DNA from 4 places in the Bacillus salitolerans genome. Region 1 is predicted to be linked to each of the others. Evidence: riboswitches for the same ligand, from Rfam matches in the RefSeq annotation. Region 1 holds a riboswitch; each other region holds the start of a gene.
What was found. Region 1 has a riboswitch for S-adenosylmethionine ahead of mtnK (S-methyl-5-thioribose kinase). Riboswitches for the same ligand answer to the same signal wherever they lie in the genome.

Region 1 (3,849 bases):
ATAGTAAGGAAATGTGTCGGCTGTAATCACTATCGATTATTCCTTTTTCCGTAATAATAGCTGTTACAAGCTCATTAGGGGTGACGTCAAAGGCAGGGTTGAAAACCTTTACACCTGTTGGTGCAATTTGCTGTCCATTTAAGTGTGTAATTTCTTTTGAATCACGTTCCTCTATTGGAATCTCTTGTCCGGATGATAATGTAGGATCAAAGGTAGATAATGGTGCCGCAACGTAAAAAGGAATTTGAAATGCGTTTGCTAATATAGCTAAATTATAGGTTCCAATTTTATTTGCAACATCCCCATTTGCCGTTATTCTATCAGCCCCAACAATGATGGCATTTATACCTTTTGTTGCAATTGTATGTGCAGCCATACTATCGGTAATCAGTGTAACGTCGATGTCTGCCTGCATGAGCTCCCATGTTGTTAATCTTGCTCCTTGTAATACAGGTCTTGTTTCAGATGCATAAATTTCTAATTTAATTCCACGTTCCTTTGCTAAATAAAAGGGTGAAAGGGCAGTCCCATATTTTGCCGTTGCAATAGATCCTGCATTACAAATGGTCAGGATTTTATCCCCATTTTTGAATAAGGATAAGGCATGCTCTCCAATCTGCTTACATACATCTTCATCCTCTAATTGAATTTGTATCGCTTCGTGAATAAGGGTCGTAACAGCACCATTAATAGATTTAGCGTTGGAGATACTATTGGTAAGGCGATTCAACGCCCAGAATAAATTAATCGCCGTCGGTCTAGAACCTGCTAAGTAGTCACGATCCTTTGTAAGTTTTTCAATGAATTCTTGTAATGTCTCACAGTCGTAATTTTGAGCAGCAAGAGCTAAACCAAATCCTGCAGTTATGCCGATGGCAGGAGCTCCCCTTACTTTTAAAGATACAATAGCATTCCACACATCCTGAATGGTTCTTAATTCGAGATACGTAGTTTCATGTGGCAATAATTGTTGGTCTAAGAGGAGAATATGATCATCTTTCCACTGAACTGATTGTGGTATCGATAATGTATTAGTCATGTTGTAGTACACTCCTTATGAATACAATGAGTTCTTCTACTGAATAAATTGAATCTCTGTTTAGAATGAGTTCAGTACCAAGTGATAGGGCATTTGTCTTGGCTATTAGTCTATCATTGAGCTTTTCTATCCCGTCCAAATCAGCAACATGGGCTAATCCTATTGTTCTCCTTATCATTTCACAACCGGCAAAACCTATTGTATCTTCGAAAATTTGTGAGAGAGTGAAATCTAAATATCCTTCAATTTTAGTATAAATTTCTATACTATCTTGAACCCAGCTAGTAGTAAAGGTTTCTTTAAATGTATTCCATGTTTCAATTATTTGATCATAAAGTTTTAGCCTTTCGTGTTCAGGCTTAGAAAGAGCATTCAGAAGTAAGTTTGCAATAAACTGGCCAACATCAAATCCAATTGGTCCATAAAAGGCAAACTCAGGGTCAATTACTTTAGTCTGAGACTCACTTGCAAATATGCTTCCAGTGTGGAGGTCTCCATGTAATAATGCTTCCCCAGTCGTTACAAACTTTTTCTTTAGTTTTGCAACTTCTTGTTTTAATTTTATATTTTCCCATATTTGATGAACACTTGGCGTTAATTCATCTTCAAAATTGTTTGTCTCATGATTAAAAAATGGATCTGTAAATACTAGGTCTTCCGTAATTTTACATAACTCCGGATTACTGAATTGTTTTACTAACTTTTTCTTTTCTTGAGGATCAAGAGCAAAATCTGAAGTGTAGAATAGCGTTTTCGCTAAATAAACACCTATATGTTTGGCCAAAACAGGATAGTGAGCATTGTTAATTAAACCTTTGCGTGCAATTACAAGGTGTGATAGATCCTCCATGATCATAATCGCAAGTGTCTCGTCTGAATAGTAGACTTTTGGTACAAATTCAGGTACATATTGTCCAAATACATGAAGTGCATCACGTTCGATTTTGTTTCTATTTATAGTGAGTGGCCAGCTTTCACCAACTACTTTTGCATAAGGTAGAGCTTGTTTAATAATAATCCCTTGATTATTTACTTCATCTCGAATATGAAAGATAAGATTTAGATTTCCGTCCCCAATTTCTTTACATGTTAACGTGACATCATTTCTAAATAATCCTAAACGAATAGCGAGTGTAGTTGCTGTTTCTTCTGTTAACGGTTCATACGTATATTCTTTTGTTAATTCCATCATGATTACCTCCAATTAATAGATGACGTAGGAGGCTCTTCAATTAGAAAAGCCTCTTTCAGTTAGAAAGAGGCTTGAAGTTATACTTCTCACCTCTTATCTGTCAGAAAGAAATACCTTCTTTCTGTGGAAGTAGCACCGTGCCTTCTGTGATTACTCACAGGCGCAAATGTAAAGCGCCCCATTTCACAATGGTATTACGGTCGGTTGCTGCAGCTTCATCGGGCCATTCCCTCAGCTAACTCTTGATAAGAGATTATGTTCATTTAAGATATGTCAATCTTAAATGTTTTAGTTTAGTAAGTTAAGTTTTCAGTTGAAACTCGGTTGGTAGCGAGTTTTCAGAAATTTTTCACTTGATGAAAATAATAACAGTTTTTAGTTATATATGTCAATAGTTTTTAGTAAATGAAATATTTAGCAATAAAATTCGGGTCTTCTATCTTCAAAAATTGGTATTTGCTTACGTACAGAAGTCACCTTCTCAGTATCAATCGTACCTGTGAGAATAAATTCCGTTTCATTTGCTTCAGAAATTATTTCTCCCCATGGATCAATGATCATAGAGTGACCTGCGAATACATTGCGAGGATCACTTCCTGATCGGTTACAAGCAATAACGTAGCATTGATTTTCAATGGCTCTACTAATCAGGAGCGTACGCCAGTGTGCAAGTCTAGGCAGCGGCCATTCCGCTACTACGAACACAATTTGTGCACCTTGTGATGTATGTTTACGAACCCATTCAGGAAATCGTATATCATAGCAAATGAGTCCTGCACATAGAGTATTACCTATTTCAAATAATCCGTCTTTTACCCCAGGTTGGAGGTGGTGATGCTCATCCATCAATTTAAATAAATGTAATTTACTGTACTCTCCTAGTAGATTTCCATCACGGCCAATTATTAGCATTGTATTATATACACCTTCACTAGTCTGTTTCGCTATAGATCCACCTATTAGAATAATCTTGTTTTCCTTTGCGAAATTTGTAAGAAATGTGAGTGCTCTTTCCCCATTTTTATCTGAGATTTCATCTAGTCTTGTTAGATCATAACCGGTGGACCATAGTTCTGGAAGAACGATGACGTCCGGATTATCAGATAATGCGAGTGTCATTTTTTCTGCGACGATGTTATAGTTCTCATTCGGATCTCCAAATACAATATCAAATTGTATACAGCTTATTTTCAGTTCCATAGATTTGAAATCACCTCAAAAAATTACTTTACATTTTGTTCTTAACAATATATTATTTGTGACTAGAATTTCAAGCCAAAATTCATTAAAAATTCCAAATAGTTTAATTTGAATAAGTAGGTGGAATGATGAAGGTATTCGAGCAATCAGATATTTTAAAAAGTTTACCTGTTCAATTCTTTGCTAGTTTAGTTGCGAAGGTGAACAAGGTTGTAGAACAAGGGTATGATGTGATTAATTTGGGACAAGGTAACCCTGACAGGCCGACACCAGAGCATATTGTGAAATCTTTACAGGAGTCAGCCGCGAATCCACTTCACCACAAGTACTCTCCATTTAGGGGACAACGTTTTCTAAAAGACGCGATAGTATCATTTTATAAACGTGAGTATGGTGTCGAACTTGATCCTGACAAACA
Region 2 (3,849 bases), on a different contig from region 1:
CTGGAATTAGCACCTATATATGGTTGCCGGGTTTCAATGGGCCAGTCCCTCCACCGCTCTTGATAAGAAGTTTATAGAATTTTCAAAGAGTGTAATTATCTTTCCTTTTGCCTGACAGAACACAACTCCTGCTCCAGTATTTTCCCCCATTTTTCAAACTCGACAAGAAAACCATCGTGCCCGAAGGCAGTCGGAATCACATAATGAGACGCTACTCCATTTCTTGCTTGGTATAAGGTAACCAATTCTTCTAGAAGATTAGCAGGATATAGTAGGTCATCCTCAAAGCTAAAGGCAACAATTTTTGATTGAAAAAGTTCTACTGCCTCTCTCCACCCCCCACGATTAAATCCAATATCATGATGATCCATTGCCTTCAGTAAATACAAATAACTATTCGCATCAAAACGATTGATAAATTTTTCACCTTGATACTTTAAATAGGATTCTATTTGATACGTACTGTCTTTAGAACTTTCACCTCCTATATCACATTTTTTTCGTTGAAACCTAGTATTGAACTGTCCTGCAGAACGATACGATATCATCCCAATCATTCTAGCTATTCCCATACCATTCCTTGGATTTTCACTATAGTTACCATCTACCCAATTAGGATCACTTGTAATGGCATATCGTGCAATCGTATTAAAGGCGATGCTATAGTCGCTTACATATGGGGAAGTAGCTAACGGAATAAGCAGTGGTGCAAAATTCGGGTACAATATCCCCCATTCCAAGACTTGCATTCCCCCAAGAGAACCGCCTATTATTGAGTGAACCTCATGAATTCCTAAACTCTTCAATGCAATATAGTGACTCCTTACGATATCTCTTATAGTAATTGACGGAAAAGATGAACCATACTTCTGTCCATCCCCGTTATTTGAGGTGGGTCCTGTTGAACCATTACAACCTCCTAAGACATTAAGTGTAATTACTTGCCATTTCTCAGTATCAATGTTATTTCCAGGTCCGATTAATCCTGACCACCAGCCAGGATTTTTTAATGACCCAACGGCATGTTGGTTACCGGTTAGAGCATGACAGATTAATAGGATTGGTGCCCCTACACACCCTACTCTTTCGTACGCTATCGTTACGTTGTTAATCGTTTCCCCATGTTCAGTTTGGAAGTCACCAATCCGTATTTCCCCATTTTCAAACTCAAGTGACCTTCTCGTCGTTAACAACAACCTGCCTCCTTTCTCAAACTAAAAAAGCCCTCTTCACAAGAAGAGGGCATCATTCAATCTACTCTTCTTATCTGCCAAAGCCATAAAGCTCCGCAGGAATTGGCACCGTGTTTTCAACTAAGAAAATCGGTTGCCGGGTTTCATAGGGCCAGTCCCTCCACCTCTCTGGATAAGATACTTTATTAAATTTTCTGAATAAATATTGATATGAATATAGCACATCTTTTTTCGACCTGTCAAACCATTTTTTTAACTTTCTTACAATAACATAATCCTATCTTTTTATTTATGCTGATAATTCAATGTTACATAATGCAAATAATGACTCCACTAATAAGATGTCTTTAAATGATCCAGTAATTTTCAGTTGATTTCTACTTTCAATTTTTCTTAATCTTTCTTTCCCCATCAAAAATGATTGGATACAAGTGAGGTCACCTTTTATCCAAAGGTCTGTTCTCTCCTGACAATCATTAAACACTTCACATCCTTGAGACGAAATCTTTAAGAATAATAGATCATATCCTGATTGAAATGAAATATACAACGGATTTACCGGGAGAATAGGTTTTAAATTTGGTTGAATTAGAACTACCTCTGTGAACTTTTCAAGTAATAGCTTCATGTATCTCAACCCTTTCACTTTTAGCTTACATACACCTTTCTACATATGAACGTTATCTACCTTTATGATTCGTTCGACAGATTATTAACCCTTACCTACGCTTCTACAATAAATGGTATATTTCCCAAGAAATATGTTACATTGTGTTATATAGTCGACACATTTCATTAGAATATACAAAAATTGAATATTTCCTGAGAAATATGTCAAATATTGCATAAGGACCATAGAAAAAATCAAGATGTATTCACTATTTATACACAGGTACGCTCTTGATCGCAAGTCACTTCTACTACCAATCTAATTGCCTTATTTGATACAGAAACTTGTATAGCACCAAGCCCTTACTAGTTGCTGATAGCATAGTTTTTATATGCAATATACTATTTGTACAGAAACAGAAGGTAACATTAGGTTCCATCATATTTTATTTTCTAGTAGCTAAAAAAGAGAGTTCACCTATAAGATGAACTCTTTTTCAATCAAGCACTATATGTTTGACCATATATTTTCTCTTTCAGCTGCTTTCTTGCACGGTAAAGTTTGATTTTAACGGTTCCTGATCTAATATCAAGTTTGTCAGCGATTTCCTTCTCTTTCAAACCATTATTTACTTTATGATGGATGATCGCTCTTTGATCAACACTAAGTAGTTTAATCTCATGTTCAACTCTTTCCTTTAATAAATCACACTGTACTTCATCTTCTAATACGTACTTTTCTGAGATTTCACTAAAATACTGATCTATATCTTCAATCGAGACATGTACTCTCCTACTCTCTTTTCGAATCGCGTCTATAGCGGTCCTCTTTGCAATGACGGTTAACCAGGCACCCGCCTTTTCTGTAGCTGATATCGTATCAAACTTAACAAATGCCTTTATGAAGGTATCCTGAACAATGTCCTCCGTTAAATAATGGTCCCTTACCATTGCAAAAATGGTATTATACAACTTCTTATAAAAGGTTTGATACATTCCTTCACAATTCATTTTTATCGCCTTCTTATTTGAGTGAACTTTTTATGAAACTTGGCACTTTACCTTCTTTAAAACTCATCATTTCGACAATTTCGTTATTATCGAACACGAATGCAATGAAATATTGTCCCTCTAATTGATGTGTAGACTGTTCCCATGCCTGAATAATTTGTTCCTTGTCTGTGATTGTTAGTACGTCACTTTGTTTCTCAAGGTAATTAAGGAGGCTTTTAGGTGATTCTTTGTAAAAGAAATCCTTTAGTTCTTGACTACTTTTAATGATCAGTGCTTTTTGAAAGTCATTCCCTATGATGGATGCCTCTTCAAATTTATCATGCTCCTTTAACCAACTAATTGTATTGTAATAGTATGACTGCAAAGAGTAGTGCTCAAAATAGTGACGAGTATAACCATTTATCTGTGGTTCTTCCTGACTCTTTAAGCCCACTTCTACATTTGATAAGCTTCCCTGTTGATTTTGTATTTGATCATACGTCAGGCTTTCAATATCCTTTTTGAGTGATTGTAATAACGTTTCGATCTCCTCTTCATCAGAAATTGATACCGAACGAGATACAGGTCCACTTGGTGACAGACGTATTGTCTCAACGTCGCTACTGCTTAAATTTAGTAGATTAAAAGCAATCTTTTTATATTCTATTGATTCATAGATTGGTTTTAAATAAGAAGCATACTTTTCCCCTGCTTCAACGGTATATTGACGAACCATCTTATTCCCATTCTTTAACTCATAGACGATGAACACATGTCTACCTAACTGCTTTGAAGAATCAATATCTACTTCTTTCTCACTAATAATTTTTTCATGTAACCTAATAACGGATTCTATATTTTCTCTATCTTGAAGATAATGAATATTTTCAGTTTCTAAATTCATGTAGTGATATGCCATATCATTAAGATATATTCTTTCTATATCATCAATTTCTGGCGTTCTTTTTTCATAGCCCGTAGCATCAGAAATAATGAGAATGAATATACCAGCAACTACTATTGAATAGTAAGCAAAACCTATAATATTAATTTT
Region 3 (3,849 bases), on a different contig from region 1:
TGTTGATGTGCTTGAAAAGAGAATCACTCTTTTAGAAGAGGGGGTTGGTGCTGTTGCTACCTCTTCAGGTCAGGCTGCAATTACGTTAGCAATCTTGAATATTGCACATGCAGGCGATGAGATTGTAGCGGCTACTAATTTGTATGGAGGGACCTATAATTTATTTTCCACGACTTTTCCGAAATATGGAATTAAGGTTACGTTTGTAGATTCTTCCAACCCAGAAAATTTTAAGAAAGCCATAACTAATAAGACGAAGGCGGTATTCGCCGAAACGATTGGAAACCCGAGTTTGCAAATTCTTGATATTGAAGCAGTAGCCAATATTGCACATGAGGCAGGTATTCCTTTAATTGTGGATAATACTTTTGCCACTCCGTCGCTTTGTAAACCATTAAAATGGGGTGCAGATATTGTTGTTCATTCAGCAACGAAGTGGATTGGAGGTCACGGAAACTCCATTGGGGGGCTCATTGTAGATGGAGGGAAATTTAATTGGAACAGTGATAAGTTCCCTGGATTCACAGATCCAGATCCTAGCTATAACGGCTTACGTTATATAGATATTGGTGAAGCGGCGTATATCATTAAATTGCGTGTTCAGCTATTACGAGATTTTGGTTCATGCTTGAGTCCTTTTAATGCATTTCTACTTTTGCAAGGGCTTGAAACACTACAGCTCCGAATGGAAAAACATGTTAAAAACGCAAAGGAAATAGCACAATATTTAGTGAATCATCCATCAGTTGATTGGGTCTCATATCCAGGACTTAAATCTCATGAATCGTTTGTTCTCGCAAAAAAATACTTAATAAAAGGTCAGGGGGCAGTGGTTGTCTTTGGAATTAAGGGTGGCAGAGACGCAGGTAAGAAATTTATTGATTCGCTTGAACTATGGTCCCACTTAGCCAATGTTGGTGATGCAAGGTCCCTTGTCATTCATCCAGCTTCAACTACACATTCTCAATTAACTAGTGACCAACTAATAGCAACCGGTGTGACTGAAGAGTTAGTACGTCTGTCTATTGGTCTTGAATCCGTGAGAGATTTAACGAATGATTTAAATCAAGCACTCATTCTTGCTTCTGGTGTGTCTAATGAAATCAGGAAAGAGGCAACAGTAGATTGATAGTTACAAGAATACTATAAAATTATTTTAAAATAGGTATTGACGATTAAATCATGCACATGCTAAGATTACCTTCGTAATAATTTTTCCTTGAGTGATTTAAAGTGCTAATTGAATAAAGTGTGTATGCGTACACAACTCTTATCGTGAGAGGTGGAGGGACTGGGCCCTATGAAACCCGGCAACCGTCAACAAGATGTTGAAATGGTGCCAATTCCTACAAAGCGTTTGCTTTGGAAGATGAGAGAGAGGAAACGAATGTTTACCCTTTCTGTCATATTGCAGAAAGGGTTTTTTGTTCTAATCTAATATTTTTCCTTTTACTAAAGGAAAAATATGATACGACGATGACACTATCCGTAGTAATTCGATAAAGATACTTAGGGAAAGAAGGTGAGGAAAACATGATTGCATTAAAGAATATAAAAAAAGTATTCTCTTCAAAATCTGGGAAGGTTACCGCGGTGAATGGAATTAACCTGGAAATAGCAGAAGGAGAAATATTCGGAATCATTGGGTATAGTGGAGCAGGGAAAAGCACACTTATCCGAATGTTTAACCAGCTAGAAAAACCAACAGATGGATCAATCATTGTCGCTGGAAGAGATATGGCTAAGATCAATGGCAGAGAGCTGAGACAGGCAAGACAGGAGATTGGTATGATTTTTCAGCACTTTAACTTGCTTTGGTCTAGAACGGTAAGAGAAAATATAGCCTTCCCATTAGAGATAGCTGGTGTCCAAAAACAGGAGCAAGTAAAGAGAGTAAATGAACTGATTAAGCTTGTTGGCCTTGAGGGGAGAGGGGATGCCTATCCTTCTGAGCTAAGTGGTGGACAAAAACAACGTGTTGGAATTGCACGGGCATTAGCCAATAATCCAAAGGTACTACTGTGTGATGAAGCGACTTCAGCTTTAGATCCTCAAACAACCGATTCCATCCTAGATTTACTAGTCGACATCAATGAAAGACTCGGACTCACGATCGTGCTTATCACTCATGAAATGCATGTCATTCGTAAAATTTGCCATCGTGTTGCGGTTATGGAAAATGGGATTGTCGTTGAAGAAGGCGATGTGTTGCAGGTGTTTAAAAATCCACAGGAGCCTATTACGAAGCGTTTTGTCGGTCAACTAACTGAGCCAGAAGAAACGAAGGAAACGGTTGAACATTTACTTCATCGTTATCCAAATGGTCAGGTCATTCAGTTGACGTTTGTAGGAGAGGGAACCGAGCAGCCAGTCATTTCAAATGTAATTCGTAACTTTAATATTACGGTCAATATACTTCAAGGGAAAATTGCTCAACTACAAACGGGAGCCTATGGTGCATTATTTCTTCACATTGATGGAGAAGACACTGAAGTAGAAAAAGCTATTTCTTATATAAGAGAGCAGTCAGTCGGTGTGGAGGTGATTTCAAGTGTTTAATCAACTTCTACCAAATGTAAAGTGGGACAAAATGATTGATGCTACTCTGCAAACACTTTATATGACAGCTGTTTCTGTTCTAGCAACATTTGTATTCGGGGTAATTTTAGGACTCCTATTGTTTTTAACCGGTAAAGGGAATTTATGGGAAAACAAAACCGTCAACCAAACGATTGCTGGAATCGTCAATATCTTCCGCTCAATTCCGTTTATTATCCTTATTATACTGTTAATTCCATTTACGAAGTTTATCGTTGGAACGATGCTAGGATCCAATGCAGCTTTACCGGCGCTCATCATAGGAGCAGCACCGTTTTATGCAAGAATGGTAGAAATTGCACTTCGAGAAATTGATAAAGGAGTCATTGAAGCATCGAGGGCAATGGGAGCAACGACCGGAACGATTATATGGAAAGTCTTACTTCCAGAGTCAATGCCGGCACTCGTATCAGGAATAACGGTTACAGCCATTGCGTTAGTCGGATACACGGCGATGGCAGGTGTTGTTGGAGCGGGTGGTCTTGGAAACTTAGCTTTCTTGGACGGATTTCAACGAAATCAAAATGATGTAACGCTAATATCAACGATTTTCATTTTAATTATTGTATTTATTATTCAGTTTATCGGTGACATTGTCACATCATCTATAGATAAAAGATAAAAAATAAGGAGAGAAGACAACATGAAAAAGATTTTAACATTTGTTAGTTTAGTAGCAGTATTATTTACATTAGCAGCTTGTGGCGGTAACGAAGGAAAGTTAGTGGTAGGAGCTTCAAACGTACCACACGCTGAAATTTTAGAACAAGCAAAACCAATTTTAGCAGAAAAGGGAATTGAATTAGAAATCATTCCTTTCCAAGATTATATTTTACCAAACAAAGCATTAGCTGATGAAGAAATCGATGCAAACTATTTCCAGCACATTCCTTACTTAGAAGCACAAATTGCTGAAAATGAATATGACTTCGTAAACGCTGGTGGAATTCACATCGAACCTATCGGTGTATATTCACAAAAATACAAAAGTCTAGATGAACTACCTGATGGAGCAACAATCATTATGAGTAACTCTGTTGCAGATCATGGACGTATATTAACAATGTTACAAAGCCAAGGGTTAATTACTCTAACAGAAGGTATCGACACAACAACAGCTACAGTTGATGATATTGCTGAAAATCCAAAGAACTTAGTATTCAAGGCAGATGTTGAAGCAGGCTTACTTCCACAAGTTTATAATAACAATGAGGGGGACGCAGTGCTAATCAACACAAACTACGCAATTGA
Region 4 (3,849 bases), on a different contig from region 1:
TTTCAACTAGACCTGGAACAGACAAATTTGTATAAATGTTTTGTCCGCTTAATAATTCTTTTAAGTTGATTGATACATCAACAGAGTTCATGTTCATAACCTGCCTTTTCCCTGATAATTTTTCTATTAATCTAAAAAAGGTGAATGATAACGATTACTCGCTCTGAAAATTAGTATAACATATTTAAGTGAATAGTCTATACTATTTTACGTTATTGTACGCATCATTCACAAAAATGTACCATTATTTCACCATCTTGTTCTTTATTAGGCAATAGCCCACCCTTTTTTAGGCATTCTTCATAGCTTAATAAGAGGAGGGATATTAAATGATGGATTTAATGAATCTAAGTACATTTGATTATGCTACCATTGCCGCGATCATTGCTGCATTTGTAACGGTAGTAGGAAATGCCTTTTCAATTGATAAAAAGTATCGATCCCTATTAGCGGTTGGATTCGGTCTACTATTTGTATTTATACCACAATTTTGGACAGAAAGGCTCTTAACTGCATTAATCATTGGGTTAACAGCTAGTGGTGTTTACAGTCAAGTAAAACCGAGAATTAATGAAAAGGAACTAATGAAATACAAAATACATGATGAAATAAAGAAAGAAAATGATACAAAAAACCAAAAAAATAATGATACTCCGTATTAGTTTTACCATATTTAAAGGAAACAAGTAAAATCTAAAATAAAAAGTATTGATTTCGTTATTGACAGGATTCGACTAAGTACGTTATGATATGAGCCGAACGGATACTCTCTTATCCCGAGCAGGTGGAGGGAACAGGCCCTATGAAACCCAGCAACCATCATGAAAATATGATAAGGTGCTAACCTGTTGCAAGGCAGCTGCCTTGAACGATAAGAGCGAAAGGCTAACACATACAACAAACCTTTCCTCTATAAATGGGAGAGGTTTTTTTATTTTATCTACATATAATTAGCCCTATCTTCTGACATCGGATTATGAAAACATGTTTTTGTATAAGCTAATCAGGTATACATGTATAAGGAAGAACACCTTTGTTTTATCTAACATATATTACTCTGGCTAAGCAAAAATTTTCTAATAAAAATGTGTTTGATTAAGAATAATAAGGGAATGAGTACCGTATCAACTTTGAGGTGAACAACCTCTTATTGAATAAGGGAGGAATAATGAAAAGATGTCAAACAAACGCCGTTTATTTACATCTGAATCTGTAACGGAAGGACATCCTGATAAAATTTGTGACCAAATCTCTGACTCGATTTTGGATGCAATTTTATCCAAGGATGCGAATGCACGTGTAGCGTGTGAAACATCTGTAACGACAGGTCTAGTACTAGTTGCTGGGGAAATTACAACATCTACATATGTGGATATTCCAAAAATTGTTCGTGAAACAATTCGAGAAATTGGCTATACACGTGCAAAATATGGTTTCGATGCAGAAACTTGTGCAGTACTAACATCTATTGATGAGCAATCAGCAGATATTGCAATGGGTGTAGATCAAGCTCTAGAGGCTCGTGAAGGTCAAATGACAGATGCAGAAATTGAAGCTATTGGTGCTGGTGACCAAGGGCTTATGTTTGGATTTGCTTGTAATGAAACAAAAGAACTTATGCCATTGCCTATTTCATTAGCACATAAATTATCTCGTCGTTTAACAGAAGTACGTAAAGAGGAAATTTTACCTTACCTACGTCCAGATGGAAAAACACAAGTAACGGTTGAGTATGATGAAAATAATGTACCAGTTCGTATTGATACAATCGTTATCTCCACTCAGCATCACCCAGAAGTATCAAATGAACAAATTCACCGTAATTTAAAAGAGCATGTTATCGATCCTGTTGTACCAAAAGAGCTAATTGATGAAAACACGAAATATTTTATTAACCCAACTGGACGCTTTGTAATTGGTGGACCACAAGGAGACGCAGGATTAACAGGTCGTAAGATTATTGTTGATACGTATGGCGGATACGCTCGTCATGGCGGCGGTGCCTTCTCTGGTAAGGATCCTACAAAGGTTGACCGCTCAGCTGCATATGCTGCACGTTACGTTGCAAAAAATATTGTAGCTGCTGGTTTAGCTGATAAGGCTGAGGTTCAATTAGCATATGCAATCGGAGTTGCTCAACCAGTATCCATTGCGGTTGATACATTTGGAACAGGTACTGTTGATGAAGAAGTATTAGTTGATCTTATCCGTAACAATTTTGACCTTCGCCCAGCAGGAATTATTAAAATGCTAGATTTACGTCGTCCAATTTATAAGCAAACAGCTGCTTACGGTCACTTCGGACGCAATGATTTAGATCTACCTTGGGAGCGTACAGACAAGGCTGCTGCGTTAAAATCTCAAGCATAATTAAAAGAAGGAACTGCAAACATGCAGTTCCTTTTATTTATTATTATGAAAGTATAAGTTTTCAGTAAGAGAATGGGCTAGTGACTTGGAATCCAGCACAATCACCCAGCCACTCGAGGTCAAACAACCTGTCATGAATAAAAGGAAAAACCACCTTCTTTTCATGACAGACGATTTGCTCTGCCTGTGGCTAAACGGGGCGCTTGTGCCTTTTCTTCTGATTAAAAGTTAGGCAAACTTTTTTTCATTAGAACGATGCAAGGCTGTTTCATATTCATAAAGTAAACTCTCAAAGATGGAGTCCCAGGTTTGTGTTAAAGCATATGTCCTTGCCTCATGTTGCATATTTTTTCGTAGTTCATCATTTGATAAAAGGGATTCAATAGCATGGACAAACGAGCTAACTTTTTTAGGTTCACAAAGAATACCGGTTATTCCATTTTTAATAATATTTTTTACTCCTCCAGAATTTGCACCCACAACAGGTGTACCACAAGCCAATGCTTCGAGCACTACATTCCCAAAGGTTTCAGTAGGTGAAGGAAAAATGAATAAATCAGAGCCTGCATAAACTTCTGCTAGCTCCTGACCACCTAAATATCCTGTAAAAGTAACGTTAGTAGGAACTTGTCGTTCAAGATCAGCCTTTGATGGTCCATCACCGACAATTAAAAACCGAACATTATGTTGAAGAGCTAAAGGTAGTTGATTCATGATACCCAATAGGGTATCCACGTCTTTTTCAGGAGCTAGTCTTCCTACATAGGAAAGGATATACTTTTCGTGGATATCATATTTTTGACGTAATTGCTGTGTGCTTTCTAATGGTTTGAAGACAGAGCCATCTACACCTCTACTCCAAACATGTAGATTTGTGAAACCATGCCTTCTGAGCTGTTCTTTTGTTTCTTGTGATGGGACAAAGGTTTTTAAAAAGGAGCGGTGAAACCAAGTCATGTATTTCCATAGAAGTGTAGAAAGGAATTGTAGGTCATAATACTCCAGATATTGATCAAAGTCAGTATGGTATGAGCCTACTAGAGGGATATTGAGTTTTTTAGCATAATGAATACCACAGAGCCCGACATTAAATGGTGTGGCCACATGAATAATGTCAGGCTTAAATTGTGATAATTGGTTTCTAACGTGAAGCATATTTGGCAGGGCTAACCTACACTCTGGATAAAGAAAAAAGGGCAAGCTAGTAAAGCGATGAATATGTGTTGAAAATAATTCTTCATCTTTTGTACAATCAGGTGCGAAGACCTTATAATCGATTCCTTGCTGATCTAAATAGTCCGTAAAGCGTTTTAGTGTTCTGGCTACTCCATTTACTTGTGGCGCAAACGTATCTGTAAAAATCGCAATTTTCATCAAATGTCCCTCCATCATTTATAGAATCAAAAAATTCATCAATTTATGTTCTATAAAGGCAAAAGAAGCAAGTCCAGTAAGAGTACCGAGAATGCTTCCGACTAA

Region 2: it holds a riboswitch for S-adenosylmethionine, as region 1 does, so the genes downstream of both, metX (homoserine O-acetyltransferase MetX) here and mtnK (S-methyl-5-thioribose kinase) in region 1, are expected to answer to the same signal.
Region 3: it holds a riboswitch for S-adenosylmethionine, as region 1 does, so the genes downstream of both, ACFSCX_RS14255 (methionine ABC transporter ATP-binding protein) here and mtnK (S-methyl-5-thioribose kinase) in region 1, are expected to answer to the same signal.
Region 4: it holds a riboswitch for S-adenosylmethionine, as region 1 does, so the genes downstream of both, metK (methionine adenosyltransferase) here and mtnK (S-methyl-5-thioribose kinase) in region 1, are expected to answer to the same signal.

Annotation. Positions count from the first base shown of each region.
Region 1 covers NZ_JBHUEM010000003.1:287,994-291,842, forward strand. Annotated here, with positions in the region: gene mtnA (S-methyl-5-thioribose-1-phosphate isomerase) at 1-1,039, opposite strand, end outside; gene mtnK (S-methyl-5-thioribose kinase) at 1,032-2,228, opposite strand; SAM riboswitch class I at 2,322-2,483, opposite strand; gene ACFSCX_RS03005 (carbon-nitrogen family hydrolase) at 2,646-3,431, opposite strand; gene ACFSCX_RS03010 (pyridoxal phosphate-dependent aminotransferase) at 3,560-3,849, shown strand, end outside.
Region 2 covers NZ_JBHUEM010000022.1:7,097-10,945, forward strand. Annotated here, with positions in the region: SAM riboswitch class I at 1-69, opposite strand, end outside; gene metX (homoserine O-acetyltransferase MetX) at 96-1,193, opposite strand; SAM riboswitch class I at 1,261-1,372, opposite strand; gene ACFSCX_RS14270 (hypothetical protein) at 1,483-1,821, opposite strand; gene ACFSCX_RS14275 (RNA polymerase sigma factor) at 2,304-2,813, opposite strand; gene ACFSCX_RS14280 (DUF6449 domain-containing protein) at 2,827-3,849, opposite strand, start outside.
Region 3 covers NZ_JBHUEM010000022.1:2,951-6,799, reverse strand. Annotated here, with positions in the region: gene ACFSCX_RS14260 (O-acetylhomoserine aminocarboxypropyltransferase/cysteine synthase family protein) at 1-1,129, shown strand, start outside; SAM riboswitch class I at 1,268-1,376, shown strand; gene ACFSCX_RS14255 (methionine ABC transporter ATP-binding protein) at 1,534-2,559, shown strand; gene ACFSCX_RS14250 (methionine ABC transporter permease) at 2,552-3,220, shown strand; gene metQ (methionine ABC transporter substrate-binding lipoprotein MetQ) at 3,242-3,849, shown strand, end outside.
Region 4 covers NZ_JBHUEM010000054.1:95,144-98,992, forward strand. Annotated here, with positions in the region: gene pckA (phosphoenolpyruvate carboxykinase (ATP)) at 1-91, opposite strand, end outside; gene ACFSCX_RS22495 (hypothetical protein) at 330-662, shown strand; SAM riboswitch class I at 769-878, shown strand; gene metK (methionine adenosyltransferase) at 1,177-2,370, shown strand; gene ACFSCX_RS22505 (glycosyltransferase family 4 protein) at 2,599-3,744, opposite strand; gene ACFSCX_RS22510 (phosphatase PAP2 family protein) at 3,763-3,849, opposite strand, start outside.